DNA from 2 places in the Exiguobacterium sp. SL-10 genome. Region 2 is predicted to be linked to the other one. Evidence: predicted binding sites of a transcription regulator. Region 2 holds the regulator's gene; the other holds the start of a gene.

Region 1 (9,379 bases), on a different contig from region 2:
GATTAAGAAAGCAGGTAACGTCCCTTTCACGAAGCGCGTCCCTTTGTTCATGAGCAACAACACCCCATAGACGACCTCGATGACCCCACTTGCCTGCACCATGAACCGTTTAAACGGCCACGACTTCGGAATAATCGACATGAACGCCCGTTCCTGAACGAAGTGCATGACACCTGCCCCTAAAAATAACATCCCATATAGTTTACGAATCAACTGAACCCCTCCTTTTTTCTAAGCATAACAAAAAAGATGGGCTGTGTGCCCATCTTTACAGTGCGTCTCCATTCGCGTTTTGAATCTCGACATCGACCGTCTCGGTCTTGCCGTCACGAACGTATTCGATTGTGACCGTTCCGTCCGTATCGCGAATCAGTTCACTCCGCAGATCAATGAATGACGAGACCGCCTGATCGTTGATTTTCACGATGACATCGCGCGCTTCAAGTCCTGCCCGTGCGGCCGAACTGTTTGCCTGTACTTCGACGATGATCGTGCCCGCCGTCACCGACTCCGGCAATTTGATTTGCTCGGTCAAGTACCCCGGCGGGAACTCCGAAACGTCTCGAAGCGAGACGCCGAGCGATGGATGATTCACTTCGCCAGTCTGTTCGATTTGATTGATGAGCGGTAAGGCGATATCGACCGGGATCGAGAAACCGACCCCTTCGACCGAATCAGTCGCAATCTTCATCGAGTTGATTCCAATCAACTGTCCCGATTCGTTGATTAACGCGCCACCAGAGTTACCCGGGTTGATGGCAGCATCCGTCTGGATGACCTCGGCGTTAAAATCGGCTTGTCCATTCTCATCCGTATCAACCGGTACGAGACGTGACGTCGACGAGACGACACCGCGTGTGACCGAGTTCTCAAACTGACCGAGCGGGTTACCGATGGCGACGACGGTCTGCCCCGGTTTCAACTCGCTAGACTTACCAATCGAGATAACAGACGACACTTTGTCCGCGTCGACTTCAAGCACGGCCAAGTCGTAGGTGGCATCGCTACCCATGAGTTTGGCGTCTGCCGTTGACCCGTCATTGAACGTCACGGTCAAGCGATCGGCCCCGTTGACGACGTGATGGTTTGTAACGATATAAGCCGAGTCGCCGTCTTTCTTATAGATGACGCCCGAGCCGACCCCGGCCTCGACAGCTTCACTTGAAAAACCGTTTGACGCGAAATTATTCACTGTCACGACAGCCGGCTGTGCAGTTGCGACGGCATCAGTGACTGAGTTATCGGCCTTCGTCGATGTCGTTTGGACCGGTGACCCTTCCGACGTCACGTTCGTATCCGACACATTCGTCGGCATTTGATCGATGAACGGGAAAGCGATCGCGCCGGTCAACACGGCGCCGATGACACCGCCGACAAACCCAGGGAACATCCGTCCGACGAACGATGGTCGGGCTGGTTGCTCTGCGCGCGACGGTTGTTGTCGCTGTTCCGACGAGCCGAGCTCGGTATCAAGCCAATCCTCGCGTTGATTCGATTCATTTGATTCTGTTGGACGATCATTGTGTTCCATGTGTAATCATCTCCCATATGATGTTTCCTCTTTGTTCTACCCTTAGTATAAGAGGCCTAGTCATCGATTTGTGGAAATGAAGCATCGATTACAAGATTCTTCACAATTTGCGTCAATTGGGTCAAACGATGACGTTTTTTAGCGTCCCGAGCCCCGTGATGCTTACCTCGACCGTGTCTCCTGATTGTAGATAGACAGGCGGCTTCATGCCGTGGCCGACCCCAGCCGGTGTGCCGGTCGCGATGATATCACCTGCTTCAAGTGTCATCCCTTTTGACAATGTCCGAATCAACTCTTCGATTGGGCGAATCATATCCGCCGTCGAGCCGGATTGACGTGTCTCGCCGTTCACGACCGTTTGAATCGTGAGTGGGAACTCAAGTTCATCCGGTGTGACGATATACGGTCCGAGCGGACAGAACGTGTCGAACGATTTACCGCGGAAAAATTGGACGTGCTGTTTTTGGACGTCCCGGGCCGTGATGTCGTTCAGAATCGTATAACCGAAAATGTGAGCGTCAACGTGATCGATGTCCCGGCCCGACTTTCCGATGATGACGGCGAGTTCGCCTTCATAATCGAGTTGATCGGTCAATTCAGGATGACGTTCGATGACAGCCCCTGGCCCGACGACCGAAGTCGGTGCTTTCGTGAAGATGACGAGTTTCCCTGCTCCCGCCGTATCCATTTCTTTCACATGTTCTTCATAGTTCTTTCCGATACAGATGACGTTTTTAAGCGGTCGGTATGGTGCGACGAGCGTGACGTCGTTCAGTGTTGACCGGGGCGCGACGTCTAAATCGACGTCCGGTTCAAACTCACGCGCGATGACTTCTAACAGCGAAGTCGTATGTAATTGATCGCTGACGTCATAAACGAACTCCCCAGCTACGACACCGACCCTTTGCTCTCCTTCAACTTGAAAACTACACCATTTCATCAAAATTCCCCCTTTTTTGCTAGTATACAAAAAATCAGGGCGCGACGGCCCCGATTACGCTTTGTTCAAGAATATAATTCGCTGATTGCTCGACCCCCGAAATCGGAGCGACCGGTCCATGAGCGGCTGTTCGAAGCGACCGTCGACGAGCACATCGGCACGGTCGAGCACGCTCGAGATATGCTCGTCTTCCATGGCTTGTAACTGTTCGAACGTATAACCAGTATACACCCAGACATTTTTCTGTAGCTCTTTACACCCGTTGACGAGCCGGGCCAGTTCTTTCGGCTGCAGAAACGGTTCTCCGCCTGAAATCGTCACTCCGCCCCAGCCGGACTGTTCGACTCGACCAAGCAAGTCCTCGACCGAGACGTCTTGACCTCCGCGTGGATTCCACGATTCTGGATTGTGACACCCTAGGCACCGGTGGGGACAGCCTGCCGTAAAGATGACGGAACGAATGCCCGGCCCGTCGACGACCGATTCGTCAAGTACGGATAGGACGCGCATGATGCTTCACCCTCGCTCGTTCTTCTTCTCGTTTTGCTGAATTCCACCGGTCCATCGTGCCGACCAGATAGCCGGTGATCCGACGAATCCGTTCAATCCGCTCGTGCTCGCCGCACGTTGGGCAAGATTCATCGATGATGCCTTCGAGACCGCAACGGCCACACCGATCGACGGGATGGTTGATTGATCCGTAGCCGACGTTTTCGGTCCGCATGAGCCGGACAATCGCTTCGACCGCTTCCGGATTATGAGCGAGCGATCCGTCGACTTCGACGTACGTGATATGCCCCGCATCACAGAGCGCATGGTACGGCGCTTCGAGACGGACCTTATCACGAATCGAGACCGATTGATACACAGGTACATGGAATGAGTTCGTGTAAAAGGCGCGATCGGTCACCCCTTCGATGATTCCAAATGCTTGTTGGTCTCTTGCCACAAATTTACCAGACAACCCTTCTGCCGGAGTGGCTAGTAATGAAAAGTTCAAATCGTGCTGCTCCGACGCCTGCTTCATCCGATTACGTAAATGCGTGACGATATCGAGGCCGAGCCGTTCCGCCTCACGTGATTCGACATGCGTGCCCCCAGTGAGCACCCGCAGCGCCTCAGCGAGACCGATGAATCCGATTGAGAGCGTCCCTTGCTTCAACACCTCACGAAGATCATCTTCCGGGCCGAGCGTATCGCTCCCCCGCCAGACGTGCTGGGCGTAAAGAAAGCGAAATTCGTCGGCATGGCGCTTCGCTTGATAATCGAACCGTTCGAGCAATTGCTCGATGGCGACGTCGACATAGACGTCGAGCGTTTCATAAAATGAATGGATGTCTGAAGCGACGAGTGCCAACTTAACCAAATTCAAGGTCGAGAACGATAAATTCCCTCTGCCAATCGACGTCTTGGCGCCATGCCGATTCCCCATCACCCGGGTCCGGCAACCCATGTAGGCGACTTCCGAGGCGTGCGTCCCGTCGTAGTACTGCAGGTTGAACGGGGCGTCGACGAACGAGAAGTTCGGGAATAACCGTTTGCCGGTCACACGACAAGCGAGTCGGAACAAGTCGACGTTCGGATCGTCCTCATGGAAGTTGACGCCTTCTTTCACTTTGAAGATTTGAATTGGGAAGATCGGTGTCTCCCCGTTGCCGAGCCCCCGTTCGGTTGCACGCAACAACTCCCGGATGAATATCCGTCCCCAACGGCTCGTATCGGTCCCATAGTTGATCGAGACGAACGGTACTTGTCCACCGCCTCGTGAATGCATCGAATTAGCATTATGAATGAACGCCTCACAGGCTTGATACGTTGCTGTGACTGTTTCGGCCTCAGCGACTTCAATGAGTTGCTCGCTCGACCATTCGACTGGAAGCTTCTTGAGCCGCTCCAGTTGACGTTCATACGTCTTTTCGACATATGGAGCCAAATCGACGTCGAACATCGGGAACGCCTGTCCTCCGTGCTGCATATTCTGATTCGCTTGAAGGATAATTGAAGCGAGTGCCATCGCCGAGCGGATGTCTTGGGGCGGGCGAATCGTCCCGTGTCCGGTATGAAATCCGTTCGTCAGCAATTCGCCGAGCGGGATTTGACAACACGTCGTCGACCCTGTCACGTAATAGTCGGCATCATGGATATACAAAAAATTGTCCGCGACGGCCTGACGTGACCGCTCTGACAACAAGTACGACGTCGACAACTGTTTCGACACTTCTGAGGATAACCGCGCCAGTTTGCCAAGTGGTGATTTCCCGTCGACGTTGGCGTTCTCTTGTACGAGATCTTGATCTGGGAGAACACAGACATCTTCATAAAGCTGGAGCATATTCACTCCGCATCACCTCACTATATATTGATTATAAAAGAGTTTTTAACTCTCTTATGTTCTATATATAGATTATGTCACGTTTCACCGTTAAAATGCGAAGTCGAAATTGTGAGCGTTGACTGTGAGATATTCGCAAAAACAGTCGAGCCCTAGTTTGGGACTCGACTGTTCCTTGAGATAAACCTACTCACCATTATTTGGCCGGTTTCACAATTTTTAATTCAACTTCTTCCTTTTCTTCTGTTTCCTGAGCTTCCCGCAATCCTTTCGCGTTCAACCACGTATAGATCGCACCCATGAACAAGGCGCCGCCGATGATATTCCCGAACGTAGCCGGAATCAAGTTGTGAATCGCGCCTGCAAAGCTGATCGCCTCAGGGTGTGGGACGACGAGTGTGAGCGCGAACAAGACGAAGTTGGCGATGACGTGATCAAAACCAGACGCGAAGAAGACGGCAACGAGGAAAATCATCGAGAAGATTTGCGCGAACTCATTTTTCATCTGTTTTGGTAAGAAGATGGCGAGACAAACCATCCAGTTACAGAAGATGGCACGGAAGAAAATCTCGACCGTCGTATGGTGCATCTTGCTTTCGACGACCGCGAACAACCAGTTGTTCATCCCTAGTTCTTGGATGACACCGGTCGGAGCGAGCAACAAAGCGAACAAGATGCCGCCGAGGGCGTTCCCGACAAAACAGAGCAACCAGACGAGCATCGTGTCGCTGAGCGTCGTATAGCCGCGCAACGTCGACGTCGTGAAATACATCGTGTTCCCTGTGAACAACTCGGCTCCGCCGTAGATGATCATGACGAGGGCGATTCCGAAAGAGAACCCACCAATAAGTGTTGTGAACGGGGAGTCGATCAAATACATCCCGTTGACGACTTTCAATGTGAAAATTGAAGCGAATCCGATAAAGATCCCCGCGAGCATTGCCCGTAAAAAGTATTCCATTGGTCGATAATGAATCATTTGCGAAGAAGCCTGCGCTTTTTTCCGCAACGATTCGAGTGCATGGATTTCCATTGATGCCATGTCACAAACCCTTCTTTCTGTTTGAATGAAACCATTATAATAAGAACAAATATGTGAAATCATTAACAATATAAGCCCGAATCGATTAAATTGCAATCGTCCCTTCCATATGTTGATACATTTTTCACATCGTAATCGTTTACATTTGTCGGATTTGTGACCACAAAAAAACGACCCTTCGCAAAGGGTCGTTCAAAACGATTATTCTTTGTTTTCAGAGGCTTCTTCAGACTCTTCAGCTGACTGTTCTGACGCAGTAGCTTCGCCTTCTGTCGCTTCTTCCTCTTCTTCGACCGCAACCGGTTCATTCACCGATGCGATTTGAAGATCACCTTCAGATACGATTTCGTAATCTTTGTTCGCTGGAATGTCGGCCACTGTGAGCGAGTCACCGATGCCGAGTTCAGAAACATCAAGTTCGATGCGCTCCGGAATGTTGGCTGGTGTCGCTGAGACCGTTACTTTGTAGAGCGTCTGCGCCAAGTAGCCGCCTTCTTTAGCACCTTTTGCATCGCCGACGAGCGTGACGTCCGCTTCGACTTCTGTCGCTTCGTCCATCTTCACTGCCATAAATTCGACGTGCTTGTATTCGTTCGTAAACGGGTCGACTTCTGTCCCGTGAACGAGCGTGTTCACTTTTTTACCATCGATATTGAGTTCGATCAAAGCATTGTCGCCGTGTTCACGAAGAATTTTACGTAGTGCCATCTCTTCGAATGCGACCGGTGTGCTTTCAACTTTGTAGCCGTAAACGACACCTAACACTTTTCCTTCTTTACGTAAGTTTGCCCGGACCGAACGTGGTCGTAATTCTCGTTTCGTTACTTTAAGCGTGTCTGCCATAATCTTTTCCCCCTACTGGTTTATCGATCATGTCTACATCTTGAGGGTGAGGCAGTGAAAAAGCCACCTCTCAACCTCGATGTGTTGAGTGACATGTGTATATTGTTCCCAGAGGCACCTATCCATAAACGTAACAGGAGATTAAAAAAAGATTACAGGCATGTCACATGACGCGTTTGAAGAGCTTTTCAAGTTCATATGTGCTCCACTTCACCAAAATCGGACGACCGTGCGGGCACGTGTATGGAGACGTCGTCCGATTGAGATCGTGTAGCAATTGTCGCATCATGTCGTGGTTGAGTGGATGGTTCGCTTTGATAGATCGTTTGCACGCCATTAAAATCGAGGCGTCTTCTCGATATTTGGCAATGTCAATGGCGCGATCCCGAATCGCCATCTCGATCAAATCACGGACCGTCCCTTCTAAATCGTGTTGCGGATACCATGTCGGGATCTCCCGGACGAGGAACGTGTTGCCGCCGAACGGCTCCAACTCGAGGCCTGCTTCTTTTAAGAGCGGAGAGACTTCCTCGATGGCGAGCGTCTCTTCTTGCGTGAACTCGAGCGTGAGCGGCAGTAACAACAATTGATACTCCTTGTCCGGATTACCGAGCTGTTCATAGAACAATTCGTATTTGATCCGTTCCTGGGCCGCGTGTTGGTCGATCACATACATCCCATCCTCGGCTCCACAGACGATATAACTTGCGTGCAATTGACCGATGACGTCAAGCTGTGGAAGTCGCTCTCCCGCTGTCTCGATTTCCTCCGATTCGACGATTGGAGCTGTCGGTTCAGTCTTCTCGTTAATGAGCGGGGTCGGCGACCAACGACTCGGTGACGTGACCGGTTCACGCGGAATCGGATAGTTCCACGTTGGCGGTTCATCCGCGACGGAGTTGCGTTCGACCATAACAGGGGTGCGTTCGACCGTGAAATCAAGTCGTTCTTGTTCGGTCCGGGGCGCCGGTCGTTCTTTCGGTTTGACCGACGGGATCAAACGTTGTTCCCGGAGCGTCAGTTGGACCGTCTCACGAATCAATTGGCATAACTCTTTCTCTTTCGAGAGCCGCACTTCTCGTTTCGTCGGGTGAACATTCACGTCAATCAGCATCGGGTCCATGTTCACCTCAAGGACGGCAATCGGATAACGTCCGATCGGAAGCAAGGTGTGGTAGCCTTCAAGTACACTTTGGGTCAACGCAAAGTTTTTGATGCTACGCCCGTTCAAAATGAGCGTCACGTACTGCTTGTTCGAACGCGTCACTTCCGGCCGGACGAGATGGGCGCTCAAGCTATAGTCGTTCGTTTTGCTCGAAGCCGTGACAATTTGAGCGGCGACTTGTCGACCGTAGATGGCGAGCATGACTTGTTTAACGTCCCCGTTCCCGCTCGTCCTGAGCAGTTCCTTATCTTCGTGGAACGCCGTAAGACGCACTTCCGGATGAGACAAAGCGATCCGGTTCAACGTATCCGTGATGCTCGCTAGTTCTGTCGCCGACGTTTTTAAATATTTCAACCGGGCCGGTGTATTATAGAATAATTGACTGACGGCAATCTCCGTCCCGACATTCGTCGCAGCCGGTGTTTGGGCTGTGACGACACCCCCTTGAAGTGTCATCTCGAATCCGTCTTCCTCGGCCCGACGTGACTTAAGCGTCACATGGCTGACCGAGGCGATCGAGGCGAGTGCCTCTCCCCGAAAGCCGAGTGTACGAATCCGGAACAAGTCATGTTCGTCTCGGATTTTACTCGTCGCATGGCGGAGAAAGGCACGCGGGGCGTCTTCTTCATAAAATCCGTGACCGTTGTCGCGGACTTTAATGAGACGAATGCCCGCTTCCTCCAAATCGACTTCGATTTTCGTGGCACCGGCGTCAATCGCGTTCTCGACGAGTTCTTTCACGACCGAGGCCGGCCGTTCGACGACCTCTCCAGCAGCGATCCGGTTGGCCAGTTGTTCCGGTAACTCTTGAATGATTCCCATCGACTCACCCCTTCTTCGCGGATTGTTGGAGCGCATAGAGCGCCTGCATCGCCTCGATCGGATTCATCGCTAACAAATCGAGAGCGAGCAATTGTCGTTTAATCTCGTCTTCCGCCTCAAAGAGCGACAGCTGAGCCACTGGTTCAGCCGGCACCGACTGTTTCACAGTTAGCTGCCCCGTTTTCGGTTCTGTCTCGAGTTCAGACAAGATGGTCCGCGCCCGCTCAATTAAATCACGCGGCAGTTCGGCGAGTTCGGCGACATGAATTCCGTACGATTTGTCAGCTCGTCCTGGATGGACCTCATGCAGGAAGACGACGCGGCCGTCACGCTCGATGGCGCGGACGTGTACGTTCTCAAGGGCGGGAATCGTGTCTTCGAGCACGGTCAGTTCATGATAGTGGGTCGAGAACAGTGTCTTCGCTCCAATAGTTGACGCGATGTACTCAACGATGGCTTGGGCAAGTGCCATCCCGTCATACGTTGACGTCCCCCGCCCAATCTCGTCAAGCAGGATGAGACTGTGTGCTGTTGCTTCCGTCACCGCTTGGCGCGTCTCCGTCATCTCGACCATGAACGTCGACTGGCCGCTCACCAAATCATCCGCCGCACCGATGCGGGTAAAGATGCGATCGAACAACGGAATCTCGGCCGCTTCAGCCGGCACGAACGATCCGATTTGATGCAAGATGGCGATCAAGGCG
Region 2 (9,379 bases):
AGACGTTGACGCAGACCGGACGGTTGTCCTCGGTCAACCCGAACTTACAGAACATCCCGATCCGCTTGGAAGAAGGACGTCGCATTCGCAAGGCGTTCACCGCGAGCGAGTCGGACTGGATGCTGTATGCAGTCGACTATTCACAAATCGAGCTCCGTATCATGGCCCATATGTCTCAAGATGAGAAGATGCTCGAGGCGTTCCTCCATGACGAGGATATCCATACGTCGACAGCGGCTAACGTATTCCGAGTCGCCAAAGAAGAAGTGACGTCGCTCATGCGTCGTCAAGCAAAAGCGGTCAACTTCGGCATCATTTATGGCATTAGCGATTACGGGTTGTCACAAAACCTCGGCATTAGCCGAAAAGAAGCGCAGACGTTCATCGATACGTACTTTGAACAGTTCCCAGGTGTGAAACGGTTCATGGATGCCGCCATCGAGCGGGCCCGGGAACACGGGTATGTCGAGACGATGTTGAAGCGCCGCCGCAATATCCCGGACATCCAGTCTCGTAACTTCAACTTACGCGGATTCGCGGAACGGACAGCCATCAACACGCCGATTCAAGGGACAGCCGCTGACATCATCAAAAAGGCGATGATTGATGTCGACGTGGCGCTCCGGGAGTCGGGACTTCAGTCAAAACTATTGCTTCAAGTCCACGATGAACTCATCTTTGAAGGTCCTAAAGAAGAAATGGATGCGCTCGAGACAATCGTGAAACAAGCGATGGAACATACGGTCACTTTGGACGTGCCGCTCCGTGCGGACGGTTCGTTCGGTGAGACGTGGTTTGATACGAAATAAGATCGAGAAAGGAAATTGATATGCCAGAATTACCAGAAGTGGAGACGGTCTGTCGCCGATTACGGCCGTTCGTCTCAGGAAAAACGATTGCAAATGTCGAAGTGCTCGACGCAAAAATCATTCGGGGCCATGAACCGGAGATTTGGAAACAGCAGTTGCTCGGCGAGATGATTCAAGACGTCGAGCGACGTGGTAAATTTATTTTATTCAAGTTGACGAACGGCTATCTCGTTTCGCATCTGCGGATGGAAGGAAAATTCTTCCCGCATGACGAAATGGTCAGTCCGGTCAAACATACGCATGTCGTCTTCACATTCACGGACGGCACGACGCTTCATTACAATGATGTCAGAAAGTTCGGGACGATGGAACTGAAGACGAATGAAGACTTGTATGTGACGCCGCCATTGTCGCTGCTCGCGCTCGAGCCGTTCGATCCTGAAGTGACAGCGGAAACGCTTCATAGCCGTCTGAAGCGGATGAACGTCCGTGCGATCAAGACGGCGCTACTCGACCAATCGATTTTTGTCGGGCTCGGCAATATTTATGTCGACGAGACGTTATATCGCGCCGGCGTCCATCCGACTCGTCCGGCGGCATCGCTCTCGCTTGACGAGGTGCGTTTAGTGCACCAAGAAGCCGTAGCCGTATTGACAGAAGCCATCGAACGAGGCGGGAGCACGATCCGAAGCTATACGAATCCGGACGGAGCGAGCGGGACGTATCAAGAGACGCTGTACGTATACGGACAAACCGGGGAGCCGTGTAAGCGATGCGGGCGACCGATTGAGAAGATGAAATTAGGCGGACGGGGCACCCATTACTGTCCGCACTGCCAACAGTAAGAGGTGGACATGATGTTGAAGATTGGTTTGACAGGTGGAATTGCGACAGGGAAGTCGACCGTATCCAGACTGTTCCGAAAGCGAGGCATCCCGATCATCGATGCCGACAAGATGGCACGGATCGTCATCGAGCCTGGCGGCAAGGCGTTCGCGGGCGTCCGCGAGGCGTTCCCGCAATGTTTCACGGGCGATGACTTAAACCGCCAGGCGCTCGGTCGTGAAATCTTTCATGATGATGCCAAACGACAGTTGCTCAATCAGCTCATGCACCCGGCCATCCGGGAAGAGATGCTCGAGGAGATGCGAAGCTACGCGGCGGCAGGAGAGACAGTCGTCATGTTCGACATCCCGCTCTTGTTCGAAGGGACGATGCGGGACCTCGTCGACTATACGGTCGTCGTCTATTGCCGGGAAGAGATTCAGTTGATGCGCCTCATGGAGCGCAACGGGTTGACGAAAGAAGAAGCACTCGCTCGGATCCATGCGCAAATGCCGATCGAGGAGAAGAAACAACAGGCTGATTTTTTAATCAACAACAACGGTGCGTTAGGCGACTTGTCGGCCCAAGTGGTCCGCCTCGTCGAACAATTTGAAGACATGAAAAAAGAAGGCGACTGACGACGCCTTCTTTTTTTGTTCAATTGAGTGGATCGGAATCAGGTTTCCCTTTTTTCCACGTATCGAAGATGGCGCGCCCGTCGCTCGGGTGCCCGTTCGAATAATAAATCGGATAGAGCGAGAAGAAGATATAATAAAACGAGAAATAGGCGAACTGATACGTATAAATTGTCGGTTCAATCTCGCGGGTCAAGATGAATCCATTCACAATTAAGATGCTCGCTAAATTGAAAAGCGAGCCGCCCGCATAGACGATACTTCGCGTCAGGCGGTTGCTGTACTTCAAGTCGCTGAATTGACACCAGGCGTCATAGAAGTAGACGCGATTGAATTGAAGGCGTCCGACTTTAAACAATTTTTTTCCAGTTCCAATCTCCATATCAAGCGAACCCCCAAACAGCTTCGCGAAGAAAAAGTGACCGAATTGGTGGATAATCGTCACAATCGGTAAGATGATGAAAAACGAAATGATAAATTTGTCTATATCGGTCCAATCAAACATGTAGTATTAGCTCCTTTCCAAGCTCTACACCAAATTTCCCTCTTTTTCAAATCTGAAACTGTAAAAAAGTGAAAGAAATGTGAAGATTCATAGTGAAAACGCTTCCAATTTTCCGTTATAATGATGTCGTAACGTAGAAAAAGGGGGATTTTACATGGGGACGAAAGTTGCAATCAATGGATTTGGACGAATCGGCAGAATGGTGTTTCGAAAATTGATGCTTGAAGGGCGTCACGACGTGGTCGCCATCAATGCAAGTTATCCGGCAGAGACGCTCGCCCATTTGATTAAGCACGATACGGTCCACGGGCCGTTCGCACTGACGGTGAGGGCGCATGGGGATGCGCTTGAAGTTGATGGTAAACGTGTCATGCTCGTGTCCGAGCGCAATCCGGAGCGTTTGCCATGGGCGGAGCTCGGGGTCGAAATCGTCATCGAGGCGACGGGGAAATTCAATTCTGATATCGGGGCAAAAAAACATTTGACGGCCGGTGCGAAGAAAGTCATTTTAACAGCGCCAGGGAAAGGTGAGCTGCGGACGATTGTCATGGGGGTGAACGATCGTGATTATTTACCGGACCACGATCACGTCATCTCGAACGCTTCGTGTACGACGAACTGTCTCGGTCCGGTCGTCAAAGTACTCGATTCGACGTTCGGGATCGAGACGGGGCTCGTGACAACGGTACATGCGTACACGAATGACCAAAACAATATCGATAATCCGCATAAAGATTTACGGCGTGCCCGTGCTTGTGGTAGTTCCATTATACCGACTTCGACAGGGGCCGCGAAAGCAATCGGGCTCGTCTTGCCGGAACTGCAAGGCAAATTGAACGGGATGGCACTGCGGGTACCGACGCCGAACGTCTCACTCGTCGACCTCGTCGTCGAGTTGCGTCGGGATGTGACGGTCGATGAAGTCAATCAGGCGTTCGAGCGCGCGGCGCACGGGGAGATGACAGGCATCCTCGGCGTCTCGAATGAACCGCTCGTTTCGATTGACTTCAACGGGGATGAGCGTTCGTCAATCATCGATGCTGATTCGACGATGGTGCTCGGGGGCAATCACGTCAAAGTACTCGCCTGGTACGACAACGAATGGGGCTACTCGTGCCGTGTCGTCGACTTGTTGGATATGGTCGCGAGCTACTTGCAAATCGGACAACAAGAAACCCACGTCTAAAAAAATATATTTACTCAAAAATATTTTTGATGAATTCAAACAAATGTCTTGTAACGATGTCCCAAACGCGATACACTCTAACTCGTGAACTTCAATTGGTCTGACAAACGCAACTTAAAGGGTTAGGACCTCTTAGGACTAACTTGCCCCCGTGGTTGTGGGCGATTCAGGCACAAAGTGAGTGATCATCAACTACTTTGAGACCATTGATGTAAAGGGGGATCCACTAATATGGATACTATGGGACGTCACATTATTACAGAACTTTGGGAGTGCAATCCCGACAAATTAAACGATATCGACTACATCGAGCGCTTGTTCGTCGATGCAGCACTTCGTTCGGGCGCTGAAGTCCGCGAAGTCGCTTTCCACAAATTTGCGCCGCACGGTGTAAGTGGAGTCGTCATCATTTCAGAATCACACTTAACGATTCACAGTTTCCCAGAGCATGGCTACGCATCAGTCGATGTGTTCACATGTGGGGACCGAATCGATCCGGCTACAGCCTCGCAGTACATTGCAGAAGGCTTGGAAGCGAAAGTTCGTGAAGATGTGAAACTTGACCGTGGAATGGGACCGATTCGTGTTCCTGAAGCACAAGTTGCAATCAGCAAATAATCAGATTGACCTTTTGAGGCTGGCCGATTTTCGGTCAGCCCTTTTAATTGTTTTGTTAACCGCTTAATTTTGATATGCTTAACCTATATAAATAAGGTGTCGAGGTGGATAATGGGATTATTGGATAAGTTTCAAACACATGTCCAGACGGACGATTCGCATAAAAATGAGGCGTTACGCACACGATACGTGGCAGCATCGCCAAGTGCCGTGCTCACATGGCTCCGCGAACGGATTCAGGCAGAAGGCCAAACAGTTCGCCGTGTCGATCCGGACCGGGGCGAAGTGGCATTTAACGGTACCGGTTGGGATGCATTGGCGACCGTCATTCAAGTGGATGGAGGACGTACAGCCGTCGATTTCACATTGAACCGTGATCAGATGCTCGGACCGGACCTCGGTCAAATCGTCACCACATATTATGAGGCGCTACAATTGAAGTTCCCGCTCCGCGCCATCGGGAATCAATCTGTCGAACGATAAGGAGGGCTGAGCATGCGTTGTCCTAAATGCGATCATAACGGAACGAGAGTGCTCGACTCCCGGCCAGTACAAGATTTCTATTCAATTCGCCGCCGCCGCGAATGCGAGGAGTGCGGCTATCGATTCACTACATTCGAGACGGTTGAACAGACGCCGCTCATCATCGTCAAGAAAGACGGCAATCGTGAAGAGTTTAGCCGAGAGAAAGTGCTTCGTGGAATCATTCGGGCGTGTGAAAAACGCCCGGTCACACTCGAACAACTCGAAGGTGTCGTCACGAAAGTCGAACAGCAGCTACGAGCACTCGGCCAATCGGAGATTCCGAGCGAACAAGTCGGTGAGCTCGTCATGAATGAGCTCGCCCGGGTCGATGAAGTAGCATACGTCCGTTTCGCCTCCGTCTATCGCCAATTCAAAGATATCTCTGTATTCTTTAAAGAACTTGAAGATTTAATGAAGCAAGAAAAATCGACCAACTAAACGGGCGGCCTGCTGGTCGCCTTTTTTCAGGGGAGACCAACCATGGAAAAAGAACGAATCCTGTACGGGACTGACGAACTGTTGATTATGAGCACCGGGCTCATCGATCGCGAGTCGTATCAGTCGTTGTATCATTTATATCAGCCGGTCATCGGAGTCAAGGCGCTCGCGATGTATCAGACGCTTTGGAGCGAGCTGAAGCCCGGGAAGATGAAATCGAACTATATGTCGCATAGCGCGCTCTGTGAGATGCTCGATTACTCAATCAACGAGCTGACAGATTGTCTGTTCCGGCTCGAGGCGATCGGTCTCGTCCGGACGTATAAGACAAAGGACGAGCGATTGACGCAGTACGTGTATCAATTGCGCGTCCCACTCGCGCCCCATACGTTCTTGAATGACGGGCTGTTGTCGAGTTTCCTCTTCTATAAAGTCGGGGAAGTCCGCTTCAAACAGTTGCAGGGACGATTCACGATCGATCCATTGCCAGCCGGGATTATCGAGGTGACGAAAGACTTTAATGAAGTATTTGACGTCAAAGGTGTGAATCATATGGCGTTCACGCAAAAAAATTATGAGAAGCCCGACCGCGCCAAAATTGAAATCAACTATACGTTCGACATGGAAATTGTCAAAAAATTGACGAACTTTCCCGTCGGCTTCTTCACGAAGAAACTCGATGAGACGATCACGAAGCTTGCCTATGTCTCACAAATCGACGAAGAGACGATGGCAGAGATGTTGAAAGAGTATTTCGTCCACGAGGCGTATCTTCCGCTCAGCGAGCAAGAGAAGCGCGACGGTTGCCGCCAGATGGTGTTGCAGTTGAAGAAGAAACAGACACGGCATCGGAAAGTGAAGTCGGATGTGACAGTAAAGGCAGAAATCGGTGACTTGCATGATGTGACGGTCATGGAAGAGGCGCATCCGCATCAGTACGTGTCGACGTTACGGAAGACGCCGCAACTGTCGAAGAGCGACGAGCAACTCATCATCGACCTCGTCGATACGCTCGGGCTCGCGCCTAGCGTCATCAACGCGTTGTTCTATTACTGTATCGAAGTGAAGAAACAGACACGGCTCAGTGAGAACTACGTCATGCGCATCGCGACGAGTTGGAAGACGGCGGGCTATTTGAACGCCAAGGACGCCTTAGAACAAGAAGCGACGCAAGACGCGCTCATCGAGAAGAAACAGCAGAAGCGGGAGAATGTGCAACAGCGGACGACCGTCGGCTCGAGACGCAAAGATAAGACCGAGATGCCGAAATGGCTCGAGGACGAGGCGAAAGAACAGCGCACATACGATCAAAAACGAAAACAAGAGCTCGAGGCATCGGTCCCGGACGATGCGGAACTCGTCAAGCTGTTAAATGAATTGAAAGAGAAAGGATGAGGGACATGGAACGCATCAATCAAACGCTCGCCCAAATGATGAACCGGAAAGAAGTACGGGAAGCGTACGAATCGATTCGCCGGCGCACCCTCGAACATCCAGAAGTCGTCGCCTTTTTAAAGGCACATCCGGAGTTAGACGAGACGGCAATCGAGGCCGGCTTCACGAAGCTCAGCGAATATGCGGAGCAGATGGACGGGAAGAAACTCATCGACGAGCAAGCCGTCATCCCGGGTCATCAACCGATGCTCTATGTCGACCTCGGACAAATCGCCATCCGCTATGAAGAGACGGTCAAGCACCGTCAAGCACGCCGGCAAAAAGAGATGGACCGGAAGTTCAAGAGCCTATTCTTACCGGAAGAGGTCCGTGAGGCGAGCTTTGAATCGTTCGACTGGTCGGATGACGCCCGAAAAATCGCACTCCGTGAATCGATGCGGTTCGTCTCAGGCATGAAGACCCGTCAAAAAGTGAACGGCTTATACCTTCACGGTAGCTTCGGCGTCGGAAAGACGTACTTGCTCGCGGCGATCGCCAATGAGCTGAAAGTGGCGGACATCGAGACGATTCTCGTCCATGCCCCGGGATTCGTCTCGGAAGCGAAACGGAAAATCCGGACCGACTCGTTCGATTCGTTTTTGACGTCATTCCAACACGTGCCGGTGTTATTGATTGATGACATCGGGGCCGAGGCGATCAGTCCATGGGTGCGGGATGAACTGTTCGGGATCATTTTGCAGTATCGCATGATGCATCGCTTGCCGACGCTTTACAGCTCGAACTTTAGCGGAGAAGAGCTCGAGACCCACTTCTCGATCGACGGTTCGCCACAGAACAAAATGAAGGCGCAGCGGCTCATGCAGCGCATCTCGACGACGACGACGCAAATCGAGTTAAAAGGTGAGAATCGACGGCGGTAAAGGGATTGTATTTCTGGAACGAGTTGACTATACTAATAAGCATATAACCGATGCATCGAAGAGGACATGAGACGTCGTAACGGGTTTCAAAGCGAGGGAAGGCTGGTGAGAGCTTCCTAAACACGCCGATCGCCTTACTCCCTCAGAGCACCGTACGGGTCAATCGTGCGGCGATTCACACTCGTTATCGTGTGTTCGAGCCAAGCGGATCGCTTGGGAACGAGGGTGGTACCACGAGAATCAAAGCTCGTCCCTTTCATAGGGATGGGCTTTTTTTATTTTCTTTTAAATGTAGAGAGGGGAAGTTGACACATGATTCAATTGACATTTCCAGATGGGGCCGTCAAAGAGTTTGAGGCCGGGATCACAGCAGAAGAAGTAGCGGGTTCGATCAGTCCGGGACTCCGTAAAAAAGCAATCGCCGCGAAAATCGATGGCGAGATGATCGATTATCGTCGTCCGATTGAACAGGACGGCAAAATCGAGCTCGTTATGCCGGATTCGGAAGACGGCATCGATTTGATGCGCCATTCGTCGGCCCACTTGATGGCCCAAGCCATCAAACGGTTATACGGCGAAGAAGGTAGCATCTACCTTGGGATTGGACCGACGATCGAGAACGGCTTCTATTACGATATCGAGATGGACCGCCGCATCAACGAAGAAGATCTCCCGGAGATTGAGAAGATGATGAAACGAATCGTCGACGAAAACTTGGACATCACTCGTGAGGTCGTGTCACGCGACGAAGCGCTCGAACGCTATAAAGCGCTCGGGGACCCGCTTAAAATCGAATTGATTGAAGACATCCCAGCGAGCGAGACGCTCACGATTTACCATCAAGGCGAATTCTTCGACTTGTGCCGTGGGCCGCATGTCCCGTCGACTTCGAAGTTGAAAGTGTTCAAATTGATGAGCGTGGCCGGTGCATACTGGCGCGGTGACTCAGATAATAAAATGCTTCAGCGCATTTACGGGACGGCGTTCGCGACAAAAGAACAGCTCGCAGAACACTTGCGCTTGTTAGAAGAAGCGAAAGAGCGTGACCACCGCAAGCTCGGGAAAGAACTCGACCTCTTCTTCGTGTCGCAAGAAGTCGGACAAGGTTTGCCGATGTGGCTCCCGAAAGGTGCCTCGATTCGTCGTACGGTCGAACGTTATATCGTCGACAAAGAGCTCGAGCTTGGGTATCAGCACGTCTATACACCGGTCCTCGGTTCGGTCGATCTTTATAAAACATCTGGGCACTGGGATCACTATCAAGACGATATGTTCCCGAAAATGGAGATGGACAACGAAGAACTCGTCCTTCGTCCGATGAACTGCCCGCACCACATGACAATCTATAAACATGAGCCGCGCTCATACCGCGAACTCCCGCTTCGCATCGCTGAGCTCGGCGGTATGCACCGTTACGAGATGTCAGGGGCGCTCACAGGCCTCCAACGCGTCCGTTACATGGTGTTGAACGACGGGCACACGTTCGTCACGCCAGAACAAATGAAACAAGAGTTCAAAGATAT

Evidence for each region. The regulator NrdR, encoded in region 2, represses ribonucleotide reductase genes. The targets are predictions, from matches to a motif close to AACACNATATATNGTGTT.
Region 1: a site for NrdR is predicted at 4,820-4,837, ahead of EVJ33_RS02670 (anaerobic ribonucleoside triphosphate reductase). Genes of this name have one in related genera too.

Annotation. Positions count from the first base shown of each region.
Region 1 is NZ_SJUP01000001.1:519,432-528,810, reverse strand. It holds gene EVJ33_RS02690 (DoxX family protein) at 1-213, opposite strand, end outside; gene EVJ33_RS02685 (S1C family serine protease) at 269-1,531, opposite strand; gene EVJ33_RS02680 (fumarylacetoacetate hydrolase family protein) at 1,653-2,471, opposite strand; gene nrdG (anaerobic ribonucleoside-triphosphate reductase activating protein) at 2,526-2,981, opposite strand; gene EVJ33_RS02670 (anaerobic ribonucleoside triphosphate reductase) at 2,959-4,803, opposite strand; gene EVJ33_RS02665 (formate/nitrite transporter family protein) at 5,000-5,836, opposite strand; gene EVJ33_RS02660 (50S ribosomal protein L25/general stress protein Ctc) at 6,047-6,688, opposite strand; gene mutL (DNA mismatch repair endonuclease MutL) at 6,852-8,675, opposite strand; gene mutS (DNA mismatch repair protein MutS) at 8,680-9,379, opposite strand, start outside.
Region 2 is NZ_SJUP01000011.1:17,874-27,252, forward strand. It holds gene polA (DNA polymerase I) at 1-809, shown strand, start outside; gene mutM (DNA-formamidopyrimidine glycosylase) at 830-1,654, shown strand; gene coaE (dephospho-CoA kinase) at 1,667-2,272, shown strand; gene EVJ33_RS11810 (site-2 protease family protein) at 2,292-2,774, opposite strand; gene EVJ33_RS11815 (glyceraldehyde-3-phosphate dehydrogenase) at 2,929-3,960, shown strand; gene speD (adenosylmethionine decarboxylase) at 4,192-4,578, shown strand; gene EVJ33_RS11825 (hypothetical protein) at 4,690-5,061, shown strand; gene nrdR (transcriptional regulator NrdR) at 5,074-5,541, shown strand; gene EVJ33_RS11835 (DnaD domain protein) at 5,584-6,936, shown strand; gene dnaI (primosomal protein DnaI) at 6,942-7,856, shown strand; gene thrS (threonine--tRNA ligase) at 8,169-9,379, shown strand, end outside.